Linked DNA regions of Rosistilla ulvae. The protein of the gene in region 2 interacts with the protein of the main gene of each other region in a pairwise test. Links are inferred from orthologs where the notes say so. Each region holds a gene or a part of one and is shown on either strand. Other genes may lie near its edges.

Region 1 (7,047 bases), 1.2 Mb from region 2 along the record:
CATGGATCGGCCTCCTCCACTGTGGCTTACATGTCGCGAAGCGGCAGCGCCCACCGCGATCGTTCCGCTATTTGTTCTCCAACATCCAATCGCGGCGTTGCCGGCTGCTGGGGATCCCCATTTTCTTGCGGTATTTGGTGACCGTTCTGCGAGCGACCGTCATCCCGTGCTTCTTCAGTTCCTTGACGATATCTTCGTCGCTGAGCGGTTTGCTTTTGTCTTCGTTGTCGATCACTTCCTGCAACTTGATCCGAATCGTATCCCAAGCGACGTCGTCGCCATCTTCGGTCTGGGTGCCACCGACAAAGAACCGCTTCAGTGGCAGGATACCTCGCGCGGTTTGGATCCATTTGTCGTCGACGGCGCGACTGACCGTCGTCACATGCACCCCCACGCGATCGGCGATCTGCTGCATCTTCAGCGGCTCAATCGCTTCGGGGCCAAGATCGAGAAACGCTTTCTGGTGATCGACGATCGCTTGAGAAACCTTGGTCAACGTGCTGCGTCGCTGTTCGATCGAATCGATCAACCACTGCGCCCCGTTGATCTTCTGTTTGATATACTCGCGCTCTTCAGTCGTGGCCGATGGATCTTGCAATCGCTGGCGATAATATTCGCTGATGAACAAGGTCGGCACGCGGTCGTCGTCCAAGCGAACCTTGTACTGCCCCTCATCGTCCTGCTCGACGATCACATCGGGGGTGACTGTCGGAACATAGGTCTCCATAAACGCCGCTCCCGGTTTGGGATTGAGCGAATGCAGTTCGTCTTTGACCTTTTGAATCTTGTCCAACGAGTAACCGGTTTTGCGTTGGATCGCGGGCAAGCGGTTGCCTGCGATATCCTCCAGATGCCCGGTGATCAGCGTCTTCATTTCCTCGTAGTACGGATCTTTGTCGGACAATTGCAGCAGAAGGCACTCCGACAGATCGCGAGCCGCAATTCCAGTCGGCTCCAACGACTGAACGACCGCCAAGGCGCGCTTGGCCAATTCGAGGTCTTCGGGAGTGTGGTTCGACGGCAATAGATCGCTAAGCGGCGTCCGCAGGTATCCTCCGTCGCGGGCATCGAGCGTGCTGATAATGCGTTCGGCCATCAATTCGACATCGGTGTCGATATCGAGTTCGGCCAATTGGTGCAGCAGAAAATCGTTCAGCGATTCGGGATGGGCCTCGGCGTTCGCCATCAGATCGTGCCGCCGGTCACCCTCCTCCTGCATCTGGTTGGACGATTTGCGGAACGGCTCGTCGAACGTATTGGGAAGCTCGTTCTTCATGTTCAACAAGCGTTCGAAATCGTCCTGATTATCGTGGTCGTTATCGACCACAAGCTCCCGTTCGGATTCGGTTGGCGCATCGGGATTCTCGTAGGTCTCCTCGGGATCGTCCGGCAATTGCGGATCGTCGTCCTGGACCTCCAGCAACGGATTTTCGTTCATCTCCTGCTCGACACGCTCCTGCAACGCCAGCAACGGCAACTGCAAGATCTCCATCGATTGGATCATCCGTGGGGCCAGCTTTTGAACTTGTTGCTGACGCTGTTCAAAGCCCATTGAGATACGCATCGGAATAGTCTTATTTGAGGTAGACGGCCAACTCACGAACGTGGGCGGCGAGGTTTAACGTTTTACAATCAATTATCGGCTGCGGCAGATCCGTTTCGCGATGCCGCGACAGACAACCACCACCAGCATCCATTCTGGCATAAACCAGACGCCGCCGCGCGGTCAATGTCACAGCTTTTGACGGCCATTTAACGCATCGGCAAGGATCTCTTTGTTCGTAAATTCTAACACACTACCGGCGGTGATCCCGCGTGCTAGACGAGTTATTTCCACGGGATAATCTTGCAGAAGGTTCGAGATGTATAGGCTCGTCCCATCCCCTTCCACCGTCGGATTGGTCGCCATGATCACTTCGGTGAAGTTGCCCAAGCGGACCCGATCGACCAACGGATCGATCGTCAATTGATCGGGGCCGATCCCGTCCAAAGGAGCGATTCGCCCCAACAACACATGGTACAAACCGCGGAACATCCCCGACTGTTCCAGCGAGATCAGATCGCGAGGTTGTTCGACGATACACAACCGTGTTTGATCGCGACTGGGATCGGCACAGATAGGACAACGGGCCCCTTCGGAGAGGTTAAAACAGCTATCGCAGTAGCGGACGTTTTCTCGCACCGATCGGATCGAATCGGCCAACGCGAGGGCTTCGGATTTCGGGACTCGCAAAAGATGATAGGCGAGCCGTTCGGCGCTCTTGCGACCGATTCCGGGCAACCGCCCCAACTGGTCGATCATGTCGGCAACCGACTGAGTCAGCTCGGCCATCTCAGTTGGCTCCACCACCGCCGCCGGTAAACTTGGCCAACGCCGCTTCCATGCCGGGCAGACTGATCCCGCCGGTTAGGCCTTGCATCGATTCGGCTTGCAACGCCTTCGCTTTGGCACTGGCATCGTTGATCGCTCCCGGCAACAGGTCCTCGATCAGCTCGCGATCCCCCTGAGCCATCAACTCCTGCTCGATCCGAACCGCCGTGACTTCACCGGCGCCGTTCATCTCGACGGTGACCATCCCGCCACCGGCCGAGCCGCTGACTCGCTCCGATTGCAATTGACGATTGATCTCTTCCATCTTGGCCGGCAACTTTTGCGCCTGCTGCATCAGCGATGCGATGTCTGACAGTCCTTTGAACATGGAACCGTTTGCCCGTTGATATTGATTTTGATTGAATGCTTCGTGCTCGCTTCGCACTCCCGAGACCGATCGCCCAAAACGCTGTGCCCCCAAGGGACGCACGATCGTTAACGCAGCCCGAAACCGAGCGAGCCACCCATACAGCAAAAGCCAGACCACTACAGCTCAAAATTCCCCACCGAGGGAACTTCGTGCTAATCTTCTTCCTTCGCTGGAATCACCTTCACCACCTCGGCGTCGAACAACTCCATCATTTTCGCAATGATCGGCTCTTGTTCAACCTCGCGTTGGCGACGGGCCCGATCGGCACTGGTCAATGCCCGCCGGACCGGCTTCTGGCTTGGAGGAGCTTCGATCAAGAAGCAATCGTAGTGGACATGCCGCTTTGCAACCGCCGCCAACGCCGCTTCTAATTTACTCCGCCGCTCGGGCTTCTCGCAACTTACCTTGTCCAAACTGCGAGCACTTGGAAAGTAGACACGGATCGCACCATCCCCCGCAGGCTCCACACGTTGAGCGTTTTTCGCATAGTTTGCCGTCATATCGTCCAACGACGCGATCGCTCCCCTCCACATCGATCTTACGTACTCGGCATCCCACTGTCCGGAAGCGGCGGGTGCACCGTTGTTGCTGGGCGGCTCCTGCACAGCAACCGCTGCAGCCGCATTTTGCGAGGCCGCCGCAGGACGAGAGACTGGACCAGGGGGACTGGGCGAGGCAGCTGCGGGGGGCGACACGGCGGCACCGCCACTGGCTGGGCGCTCTGCGACCGCCGTCGGCGCGGCGACCGGACGCGGAGCCGCAGGAGCAGGGACGCTCGATGACGGAGCCGGAGCCGGAGCGTTCGGAGCAACAGCAGCGGGGGGAGCCGCGTTCGCCGCTGGGGGCGGGGCACTTCCCGCTGGCGACGCGGAACGAGCGACATTTGCAGGCGGAACGGAAGCCGCCGCAGGAGCGTTCGACGCTAGGTCAATGTTTTTTTTTTCGACCGCCGCCGGCTGAACTGGTGCGGCCCCACCGGCCGACACCTGCCGCAAACCCGCTACGACGTCGGAAATCGCCTGCAGATCGGCCAAACGACAGATCTGCACCAGCGCGGCTTCCAGCAAGACGCGGCTGTGGACACTTTGGCGCATTCTTGTAATCGCCTGGTCGATGATTCCCACGATCACCAAGATCGTATGAATCCCCAACCGGTTCCCCTGGGCCGCAAGATCGTCATACGAACCGGGAGCGGCGTGCCGCAACATATCGACACCACAGCCGACCGTGGCGGTCATCAGGTCGCGGAAATAGCCCAACAGTTGTTCCGCCAATTGCCCCGCGTCGATGCCACCCATCACCGCATCGTCGACCATTTTCAAGACCGCTGCGGGATCGCGATCGATCAAACCGACAGCCAGTGCCGAAAGCCGCGTGTCATCGGCGGTCCCCAGCATCGAATGCACTTGATCGACGGTGATTCGATCGGTGGCAAAACTGAGCACCTGCTCCAATAACGACTGGCTATCCCGCATCGAACCGGCGGCTCGGCGAGCCAACAAACGCAACGCGTCTTGATCGGCTTGGCAACCTTCGGACTGCACGATCTCTTCCAACCGCGCGAGAATCGCTTCGGTTTCGACCGGCGCAAAATCGAACCGCTGACAGCGGCTGAGGACCGTGATCGGGATCTTTTCCGGGTCGGTCGTGCAGAAGATGAACTTGACGTGCTCGGGGGGCTCTTCGAGCGTCTTCAGCAGGGCATTAAACGCCTGCTGGGTGAGCATGTGGACTTCATCGATGATGTAGATCTTGTAGCGAGCGCGACTGGGACGCATCCCCACACCCGCACGCAACTGGCGAATCTCATCGATACCACGATTGCTGGCACCATCGATTTCCAGCACATCGATATCCTCACCCGCATCGATCGCTTGGCAGATATCGGACGAATTGTCAGGCGTGGCGGTAGGCCCTTCGGGCGCATTGAGCGCTTTGGCGAAGATCCGCGCCGTGCTGGTCTTACCAACCCCACGAGCCCCGGTGAACAGATAGGCGTGTCCGACGCGACCGGTTTCGATCGCATTCATCAACGCCCGCGTGGCGTTCTCCTGGCCGACCAATTGGTCAAATTGCAACGGTCGATAACGGCGAGCAACGACGATGTACTTGTCATCATCGTGATTTTTTGCATCGCTTGCAGGAGAGTCCGACATCCGAGGGGCCGCGCAGTGCAGTGCTGTTTTGAGAAACGCTTGAGGCAAGAAGGCCGATGTCGCTTCGATTTGCTTCCGGATGGCAACCCCTGCACAAAGGTACCCCGCTTATGGCTGCTCCAGTTAAGGCCTGACCAAATTCGCGGTTCCCCATCGCAAGGGTCACCATCTGAAAGCAAATCGACGAACTCAACACCAGCCCTGGTTTTAGACCCTTACGTCGAGAAGGTCAAACAGGGTTGACAGCATTTATTCGCTATCGCGACGCCTACCCTTGCCACCACGGCCGCGTGGGGCAGATCGCTTTCCACGCGCGTTGATGTTCGGTTGAACCAGCAGGTCGACGGTCTCGATCCACGACGGAATGTCGCGTTGACGAGGCTTGATATCTTCCTCCGCTTCGTCCCGGCTCGCTTCGCCACGTCGGGACGATTGACGAACTTCGGCTTCAGCTTCGGGTTTCGCCAGATCTCGGCCGCCAGAACTTTCGTCCCGACCGGTCGATTCCTCGCGTCCTTCACCCGAACCACCTCGCCCACGGCGTCCGCGACGGCGGCGATTGCCGCGACGCAGCGCGATCACTTCGTCATCGTCCTCGTGATCGTCGTCGAATTCGCTCACCTTCGGCACAGCGACTTCCGCTTCCGGTTCGGGCGACACGTTCGAATCGGCGGTCTCGCTCGATTCGGATGCTCCACCGTTTCCACCGCGGCCACGGCGTCGACCACCACGACGGCCGCGTCGACGTCGACGTGTTCCGCCCTCTTCACCCTCTTCCGCTTCGGCATCGCTGCGTTCGGAAGCTTCAACATCGTCGCGTTGGGAGCTTTCGACGACAGCGACGTCATCGTCCGACGACTCGTCACCGACCAGATCGAGTTCATCGACGTCGTCGGGAAGATCGTTGAACGATGCAAAGTTCAAAAGATCATCGACTTCCGGCCGTTTTGGTTTTTCGAAAGATTCGCTGCGTCGACGAGAACCACCCGACTTGCGAGCTGGAGCTTCGCCAAACGATCGCTCCGCTTGTCGCCCTTCGGACTTCCGTTCTTCGGTGTTCCGCTTTTCGGATTGCGGCTCTTCTAGCGAAGCCTCGTCTTGCGGCAACGCGTCGCGACGTGCACCACGACGACCGCGTCCACCTCTCGTACGGCGTCCTTCACCACGGCCACGCGACTCTTCATCGCGACCAGGGGCCGATCCACTACGTTCACGGGTTTCTTCAACCTGCTCGCTAGCTTCTTCACTCCGTTCCCGGGGCTCCTCTTCACGGTCACGCGAACCCTCACGGCGACTGCGAGATCCTTGATCGCGACGACCGCGACCACGGCTGCGCGGCGAATCTTCGTCGGGCAGCTTGCCGAATCCGTCCAGCGGATCGACTTCTTCGACCGATTCAGCCGATTGAACTTCATTCGCTTCGGGTTCAGCTGGCGCTTCGAAACCGAGGCCCTGGCCAAATCCGCCGCTCGGTTCTTGGCGACGCGGGGGACGCGAACTTCGCTTCTCAGCCGCTGCGGGAACAGGAACCTCTTCGCGCGGTTGCGCGACAGGAGCCGCCGGTTCGCTTGCAGCTTCGATCCCGAAACTTTCGACAAGGCTGTCCCAATTGCCACCGGTGGAGGCGTGCGGGTCCGCACCGAACCCGGGCAACGGTTCCGATTTTGGTTCGGGAGAACCAAGAATCGCAGCGGCCTGGGCGTCGTCTTTTGCGGCATCACGCTCCCAGCGAATCTCGTCGCTTGGAGCTTGTGGTTTTACGTCTTCTGCTGCGCCTACCGGTTCGGTGGCTGCAGGCTTGTCATCAACAGCTGGCTGGGATTCTTCCTCTGGCGCCGGATCGTCTGGCAGGCCGGGAGTTCCCAAAAACTTAGCAATTGATTTCCAGTGGTCCGACATCATTGTATTGGTTGGCTCTTCGGGCAATCGAAGCGGGTTAGCCGTCTGGTCTCTTTCAATCCAAAGTACCGGCTAACGGCGTTGTCCGCTTTTATACAGGAAACCGTTTGCCAACGGAAGCCAACTCTGACCCCCAACCTCCCCTTTGGTGGTGACGCTTTGATTATCGCAAGGAAGTGACCTTGTATCGGGCCCTCACAAATTCTTAGACTCCCGCCGCAAAGAGTGGGGTACAGCGGCGTTTTCGCCCC
Region 2 (8,229 bases):
ACCCGTTACCGTCAACTCGTAGTCACCAGCTGCCAGGTCGGTGAAGGTCTCTTCGACGAGGCTGACCCCAAGATCGAAACTGGCGGCACCAGGGGCCGATGATTCGGCCGCTACGGAAGCGATTTCACTCGACGACGCATAAGAGGTGCTGGCCGATGGAGTGGTCACGCTCCAGGCATCGCCAGCGACCTTGGCCAGTGTCACCAAGGCATCTCGTTTGTAGCTGCTGTCGGCGGTGTGCGTAAACGCTTGGTCGGTCTGGAATACCGCGATCGCTCCCGCGGTGTTGTTTGCCGTCACCAACCAGCGTTGGGCTGGGAAGCTTTGATCGTTGTCGGTTTCGTCGTGGATTTGCGAGATTTCGCTAGTGGGGGCCGTAATCGACAGGGTCGATGGAACGGTAATGCGGAACAACTCACTGTCGGTGACTTGAGCGTGTCCACTGGCAGCGAAAGCCAAAGACATACCGAGCGAAAGAACTGGGGCAATTGGATTGCGGAACATTGTCTGAACCTCGTTGAAAAACAGGGGTACCGATGTATACATCGGCCGTGGGTAGAGTGATGAACAGCCGAAGTGACTGTTTCAGCACATTAAATCGTTATGTCTGCCCCATTTTCCCGGCTTGTGTTGTCGTCTGAAGTGACGGCAACGCCCCAAAGCCGGTCGCAGCTCGCACGCTGCCAATTTCGCAGTCGTGATTTGCTGTGCGAAATTAATAAGTCAGAAACGTGGCGCTGGCAAAGAAAACAAGCCGATATTTCCCCCGTTTTACCAAGGTAATGCGTTGCTCCTATCGCATCTCCCCCGGTAGAGTGGATTGATGTGACCGTGTCGGTAGTTAGAGACATTGACTAACGAAACCAACCGCCTGCGGAAAGATCTGTCGTGAAAATCCCCCAACAAACGGATGCATCGGAATGCCCTAATAATTTGCGGCCAGCGGCTTGTTGGAAGCTATTCTTGATTCAACGAACAACCACCCCCCTTTTCCCCTGATCTCCCTTTGGTACTAAGTATGACACGTATCATTCGACCCCTCTTGGCTTCCGCTGTTGCGCTGCCGCTTTTGGTTTCCGTTGTCCAGGCGCAAGAGACCCAAGATCAACAACGGTTCCAGGTCCGAGTGCCCGGTTTGGTGGCGATCAATGCCACCAACAGTCTCGCAGAGATGGAACACGATCTGACCGAGGCCAATCAGACATTTGAATGGCAGCCCTGGCAGGTGACGTGCAATAACGTCGCTGGCGCGATCGCTACGTTTGAAACCGATCAGGCTTTCACGCACACTACAAATGCTTCTGTAAAACGCGATGCGTTTTTGTTCCTGTCCAATGCCAGCGGTAGCATCTTTCTTGCTTCCGACGATTGGAGAGTCACTCATTTTGCAGATGAGACCGACTACAAAATGGGAGATGGCGTCGCCATGGTTACGGCCGAAGTGACCGGAGCTAGCGATGGAAAGTTCCTTTTGCGCGTCGTCTATTTGGAAGAGAACCTCGCAGAGACGATCGCTGGCGATTACGAGTTGACGGTGATCGGTACGATCACCCCCAAGTAGGTGCGGTTGGGCTTGCGGCCGTGTTGCGATCTGTGCAGCACCGACAGCTAGTATTTCTTTTGTTGCACGCCGGGAGCCACTTTGGGGCGTGTGATCAGCAGTTTGTAATGTCCGGGGCCCAACAGATCGTCGATTCGATCGCGCAGTTCATTGTTGACCTGGACCTTGTACTTTTGGCTCCGCATCACCACGGCTTCGCCCGTCTTCAGGTGCATCGAGACCATCAGTTCCTGTCCGCCGGGATAACCGCGAAGGACCTCGCGAACGTGAGGCAACATCTCGTCGTGGGTCGTTTCGTCGAGATCGAGTAAGATCCCGCGGGTGTATTTGGCGTCGAGTTCATCCAGCGGTACCAATTCGTTGACGATCAAGTTGATCTCGTCGCCACCACCACGCCGATCGACGACACCGCGCACGATCAAGACCGCGTCGGGGAGAACCATCTCGCCCATCTTTTGATAGCCGTCGGGCCAGAGGATGCAGCGAATCGGGCCCTCGACATCCTCGAGGTCAAAGTTCGCATACTTCGACGGCGCACCGGGCTTTGGGTTTTTGGTGTGGGCGATTTTAATCGAACTCATCATTCCGCCGATGATCACTTCGGTGCGATCCTCGCACTCGATCAATTGGCTGGTTTTGTGCGTCCGGAAGGTGCTCAGTTTCTGTTCGAATTCGGCCAGCGGATGGCTGGTCAGGTAATATCCCAGAACCTCTTTTTCAGCCAGCATCGCTTGCCGTTCGGGCCAGTCTTCGACGTCGGGCAGGGCGTTGGTGGGATCCTCGTCCTCTTCCTCCTCGACAGCGTCTTCAAATTCACCAAACAGGCTCTTTTGACCGCTCTTGCGATCGGCAAGCGCCGCCGCTCCGCTTTGCAAGGCGCGATCCAACGCGGCGTGCAGTTGTCCGCGTTTGCCAAAGTCGTCCATGGCACCGGCTTTGATCAACGTTTCGACCGCCGCGCGATTACATCGTTGCGGATCGACCCGTTCGCAAAAATCGAAGATGTCTTTGAACGGTCCATTGGCGTGCCGTTCCTCCGCGATCGCGACCGCGGTCCCACCGCCGCAACCCTTGATCGCCGACATGCCAAAGATGATCTTTCCGTCGGAAACCGAGAAGTCCGAATCGCTAACGTTGACGTTCGGATTAACGATCTCGATGTTCATCCGTTGGCAATCTTCCATGTGCTCGATAAGCGCATCCTTACGCTTAAAGTTCCGCCCGCTGATGTCGCTCGACAACAACGCCGCCATGAACTCCACCGGATAGTGGGCTTTGAGATATGCGGTTTGGAAAGCTACCAACGCATAAGCTGTCGAGTGCGACTTGTTGAAGCCGTAGCCAGCGAACTTTTGGATCATCACCCAAATGTCGTCGGCCTCTTTCTTCGTAAGCCCGTTGGCGATCGTCCCCTCGATGAACTTCTCGTGGTTCTGGTTGATCAGCGCTTCTTTTTTCTTACTGATCGCCTTAATACAGGTGTACGCGTTGGCCAGCGGGATGCCGCCCAAGCGGTTCAAAATCCGCATCACCTGTTCTTGGTAAACCATCACCGAGTTGGTTTCGGCGAGGATCTCTTCGAGCACCGGGTGCTTGTATTCCGGCTCTTCCTTGCCGTGTTTCACGTTCACGTAGGTATCGACCATACCGCCCTCCAACGGGCCGGGACGATACAACGCCGCTGTCGCGATGATGTCGTGGAAACTATCCGGTTTCATCCGCTGCAACAGGTCGCGAATACCACCGGATTCCAGCTGGAAAACACCTTTGGTTTCACCGCGCTGCAGCAGCGCGTAGCTGGCCTTGTCGTCCAGCGGGAAGTTCTGAGGATCGATCCGCTCGCCGGTGGTCTGTTCGATCAGATCGACGGCCTTGCTGAGGATCGTGAGGTTGCGAAGCCCCAAGAAATCCATCTTCAACAGGCCGGCGGATTCCACGTCGTTCATCGACCACTGCGTGATCACGTCCTGCTTGCCGGGAACCCGACCGATCGGCAGGTATTCCGACAGCGGTTTATCCGCGATCACAACCGCCGCGGCGTGGGTGCCGACGTTCCGCGCCAGCCCCTCGATCCGCATCGCCAGGTCCAACAGTTCGCGGACCTCCGAATCGCCGTCGTAAGTCTTCTGCAGCTCCTCGTTCTTTTCGAGCGCTTTGGCGATCGTGATCTTTAGTTCGTCGGGAACCATCTCGGTGATCTGGTTCACGCGAAACAGCGGGATCCCCAATGCGCGGCCTACATCTTTGATCGCCGCGCGAGCCGCCAAGGTTCCAAACGTACCGATCTGGCAAACGTTATCGTGCCCGTATTTCTCCTTCACGTAGTCGATTACTTCGACCCGGCGGTCCTTGTCGAAGTCGACGTCGATATCTGGCGGCTCTTTCCGGTTTTCATCCAAGAACCGCTCGAACAGCAGATCGTATTTCAGCGGGCAGACGTGCGACAGATACAACGCATAACAAACGATCGCCCCTACACCGCTACCACGAACCGTCGCCCAGATGCCTTTACTGCGGCCGTGTAAAACAAAGTCCCATACGATCAAGAAGTAGGTCGGGAAACCGAGCTTGTCGATCACGCCCAGTTCGCGTTCGAGCCGCGCGTGCACCTCTTCGGAAAGGTCGCCGTCATCTCCATCGGGCAGCCGATCGCGGTCGCCCTTGTAACGGTCTTTCAGCCCCGTGATACATAGCTCACGCAGATATTGGGTAGCTGTCTTATTTTCGGGAACTTCGAAATTTGGAAAGTAGAACTTGCCGAGGTTGAGTTCCAAGTTGACCGAATCGGCGATCTCCTGGCTGCGCGCAACAGCGTCCTCGAGTCCGGGGAACTTCTCGTACATCTGGTCGGGCGTGCGCAGGAAGTACTGGTTCCCGTCCATCTTCATCCGCGACGTATCGGTCCGGAAGCGGCCGGTGTTGATGCACAACATCACATCCTGAGCTTCAGCATCGTCGGGATCGACGTAGTGGCAATCGCTGGTCGCGACGACGGGCAAGCCCATCTTGTTGGCGATATCGACGGCGCCGGCCAGTTGCTGGCGTTGGATGTCGACGCCGTTGTTCATGACTTCGATAAAGTAGCGATCGCCAAAAACGCGTTCGAACCAACTGGCCACTCCCATCGCCTCCTTCTCGATCTCTTCGGTCGAAGATCCCTTGAGGATCGCGCGGCTGAATTCGCTGCTCACGCACCCCGACAGACAGACGATCCCCTCGCTGAATTCTTCCAGGATCTGTTTGTCGATCCGCGGCTTGAAGTAGAACCCTTCCAGGCTCGCTTTGGAGGCCAGGCGGATGAGATTCTGAAAGCCTGTTTTGTTCTGAGCCAGCAGCGTCAGGTGGTAGCTGGCGTCGCGGCTGCCGCCACCGGAACCCTTGTCGAATCGGCTGCCCGGGGCGATGTAGGCTTCGTAGCCGACGATCGGGTTGATGTTGGCAGCTCTTGCCGTGCGGTAGAACTCAAGCGCGCCGTGCAGGTTGCCGTGGTCGGTCAACGCCAGCGCATTCATGCCATGTTCGCTGCAACGTTGGACCAGTTTGGGGATCGAACTGGCACCGTCCAACAGGCTGTAGTGGCTGTGACAATGCAAGTGCGTAAATGGTCGAGCGTTCATGAATCCGATTCCCAGCAAAGGTCCTGCTTGACTTGTAACTGCAATGCCGCGCAGCGAAAACGCGGTCCAGAGCGTCTGGCGCGCGATACCGACTCTACGTTACGACTTCGTCGGCGAGATTTAAACCGGACTTGACGACGACGTTCAATCCATCCAATCGGGATCGGCCGCCTTGCGTATCATCGTGCCGATTTTGGATTGTAGATCGATCATCCGTTGCCAAGCCGCATAGTCGATGACGACCTCTTGAGTCCGTTCATCGATCTGGGCGTGATCGATCAGCTTTTGCAGCCGCTGGTGCAAAAATTCGAGCACCTCACACATCTGGGCTGCTTGGCTGGGAGATAACCGGTCGGGGATTTCCGGGGTTTCGATCATCCCCAAAGTGCCCGCCGCCTCACGATCCGTGTTTCGTTCGCCAACCTCGAACTCGAGCCCCGAACTCCCTTCCCCCGCGGAAAGATCCTGGGTCATCGTCGCCCCGATGTTCTTGTCGCTGGCCGCCTGCAGCGCGGCGACCCGGGCTGCGATCTGTTCCTCGGTTCCAACCAGCAACATGCTCCGTCCCACCGAAACCAGATCGCCATGACGCAAGATCCGCAGATGGCTCTCCTGACCATTGACCTTGGTGCCGTTGGTGCTATCCAGATCGGTCAACACCAGGCGGTCGTTGTCAAACTGAATCTTCAGATGACAGCGGCTGATCCGTTCATCGTTTAATTGGATCGTGTTCCCCTCTTCGCGCCCGATCGTTACGGGGGGCGCGATGTCGCGGAACACTTTTCCACGATCACTACCATGCAGAACTGTGAGCGTAACCTCGGTCATGTCGCCTGTTCCTGACTTGTGACCCAATCTTTACTGGCCGACAAAATGAACGTCGTAAAATTGTATGTTTCCCCATTAGATTTTGGCATCCAGCGATCTACTGGGCAACTGTCCATCTTCAGCATTGATGATAAATTTCTCAGCAACTTCACCTACCCGCCCTCCATTCGACGCTGCACGCGGAGAATTGTTGTTCCAACAATTGTCATTCCTGGCCAGGCAGGATCACCGATTTAACGATCTCTCCGTGGTGCATTCGCTCGAACGCCTGCTGCCATTGCCCGATTCCAAACGTCCCGCCGACAATCGGTTGAACGTCTAATTGTTTGGAGGTCAACAGGCTGATCACCCGTTCCCAGATCGGCCAATTGTGGCTGAAGCTCCCCTGCAATGTCACATTTTTTTGAACCAGCGGGTCGATCGAGAAGCCCAGCGGTTTGGGGCCCCAGCCGACTTTGGTGATCCATCCGGCGGGGCGGACCAATTCGATCGCCAATTGCAGCGTGCTGGAAACACCCGCCGCATCGATCACGACGTCGACGCCCAATCCGTCTCCCTGGCGAGCCCATTCACTGGCGTCGGTGAGCGTCGTGACGCCATATTTCTGGGCGACAGCAAACCGGTGCGTGTCCGATTCCAGCCCCAACACGGCGACGTCGGCACCGACAAGCTTTGCCACCGCGGCGCACAGGATCCCAATCGTTCCGGGACCGATCACTAGCACGCGGTCTCCCGGTTCGATCCGCGAATTTTTGACGACAGCGTTGTAAGCGACGCAGCACGGTTCGGTGACCGCAGCGTGTTCAAACGCCAGCGCGTCGGGAACGCGATGCAAACAGCGGCTGGGGACGCGGACAAACCGAGTCATCGCCCCGTCGACTCCATAACCAAAGCCCTTCCGAGTCGGATCCAGGTTGTACAACCCACGCCGCGACATCGGATTGTCGACGTCGATGATCGCCGCGGTTTCGCTGGCGATCCGGTCCCCTTCGCGCCAGCTGGCAACGTTGGCTCCCGTTTCGACGATCGTTCCCGCAAATTCATGTCCCAGCACTACCGGATAGTTGACCGGCCAGCTGTGGGTCGCCGTCCATTGGTGCAAGTCGCTGCCGCAGACGCCGACCGCGGCGACTTCGACCAGCACGTCGTCGGTCCCGATCGTCGGCCGCTGGAATTCTCGGATCTCGACGCTTCCCGGATCGGGGGCAAAGTTAACTATCGCTGGCGATTTCATCGTTGCACCTCGTCGTAGGCATGTACTTTTTCACAGATCAGGCGAAGCGAACTTTCCAGGTCGCCATCAGCCGTCTTAAATGCATCGGCATCGATCGTCAGCGGCGCTCCCAAAACAACCAACGGGGCCCCATAAGCCGGACATTGGATCGCTTCTTCGATCGACAGACCGCCGACAGCTTGGACGGGAATCTTGACCGCATCGACAACGGCTCGCAGATCGTCCAGTGGGCTCGGCATCCGTCCGCCAGCCGCTGCGATTCCGCGGCGATGATCGTACCCAATGTGATGCACGATGTAGTCGCAGCCGAGGTCTTCCAGCCGCCGCGCGCCATCGACCATCGTGTCATAGGCCATGTTGTCGCCCATCACGCCGACGCCGTAATCGCGTCCCGCTTTGACGACGCACTCGATCGTCTCGTCGTGAGCTTGAGCCATCACGACGACGTGCGTCGCACCGGCACCCGCCATCATCTCCGCTTCCAAGTATCCGCCGTCCATCGTCTTCAGGTCGGCGACGATCGGCACGTCGGGGAATCGTTCTCGCAGAGCGCGGATGCCATGCAAGCCTTCGGCCAAGATCAGCGGCGTCCCCGCTTCGATCCAGTCGACGCCGGCGCGGATCGCCAGTTCGGCTGTCTCGAGCGCTTCGGCTATCGTCGTCAGGTCCAACGAAATCTGAACAATCGGTTTCATCGATCTCTCACAGCGTTTCGGATAGAAAAGGGGGCGGCTGGCACGCGCAACGGCATCCATGGGATCGCATGTTATACCCGCTGCACGCGACGATCGCACGCGTTGCGATCGACATTCTGTCCGAGATAACTATCGACTGATGCGGGGCGTCGACGTGAGACCGATCAAGCCAACAAATCTTTGACAACGTGTCCGTGCACATCGGTCAGTCGGAAATCGCGTCCTTGAAAGCGATAGGTCAATTGTTCGTGATCAAAGCCCAGCAGATGCAGGATCGTCGCCTGCAGGTCGTGG

What was found.
Region 1: the proteins of dnaE (region 2) and dnaX interact in binary tests that used the Escherichia coli proteins (3 or more experiments, as listed by UniProt). The link is inferred for Rosistilla ulvae from one-to-one orthologs.

The regions. Positions count from the first base shown.
Region 1 is NZ_CP036261.1:3,170,149-3,177,195, reverse strand. The notes cover bases 2,396-5,331. They hold dnaX (DNA polymerase III subunit gamma/tau), read right to left. Parts: upstream 4,898-5,331; coding sequence 2,894-4,897; downstream 2,396-2,893. Other genes in these bases: EC9_RS11235 (hypothetical protein), read right to left, coding at 5,147-5,331; EC9_RS11250 (YbaB/EbfC family nucleoid-associated protein), read right to left, coding at 2,396-2,699. Outside these bases: EC9_RS11265 (hypothetical protein), read right to left, coding at 1-3; rpoN (RNA polymerase factor sigma-54), read right to left, coding at 68-1,564; recombination mediator RecR, read right to left, coding at 1,733-2,332; more of EC9_RS11250, read right to left, coding at 2,334-2,395; more of EC9_RS11235, read right to left, coding at 5,332-6,799. UniProt on the Escherichia coli protein: Part of the beta sliding clamp loading complex, which hydrolyzes ATP to load the beta clamp onto primed DNA to form the DNA replication pre-initiation complex.
Region 2 is NZ_CP036261.1:1,987,746-1,995,974, forward strand. The notes cover bases 1,409-5,526. They hold dnaE (DNA polymerase III subunit alpha), read right to left. Parts: upstream 5,179-5,526; coding sequence 1,609-5,178; downstream 1,409-1,608. Other genes in these bases: EC9_RS07215 (hypothetical protein), read left to right, coding at 1,409-1,561; EC9_RS07225 (FHA domain-containing protein), read right to left, coding at 5,323-5,526. Outside these bases: EC9_RS07210 (hypothetical protein), read right to left, coding at 1-504; more of EC9_RS07215, read left to right, coding at 1,019-1,408; more of EC9_RS07225, read right to left, coding at 5,527-6,006; EC9_RS07230 (zinc-binding dehydrogenase), read right to left, coding at 6,212-7,240; EC9_RS07235 (orotidine 5'-phosphate decarboxylase / HUMPS family protein), read right to left, coding at 7,237-7,935; EC9_RS07240 (DUF1501 domain-containing protein), read right to left, coding at 8,100-8,229. UniProt on the Escherichia coli protein: DNA polymerase III is a complex, multichain enzyme responsible for most of the replicative synthesis in bacteria. This DNA polymerase also exhibits 3' to 5' exonuclease activity. The alpha chain is the DNA polymerase catalytic subunit.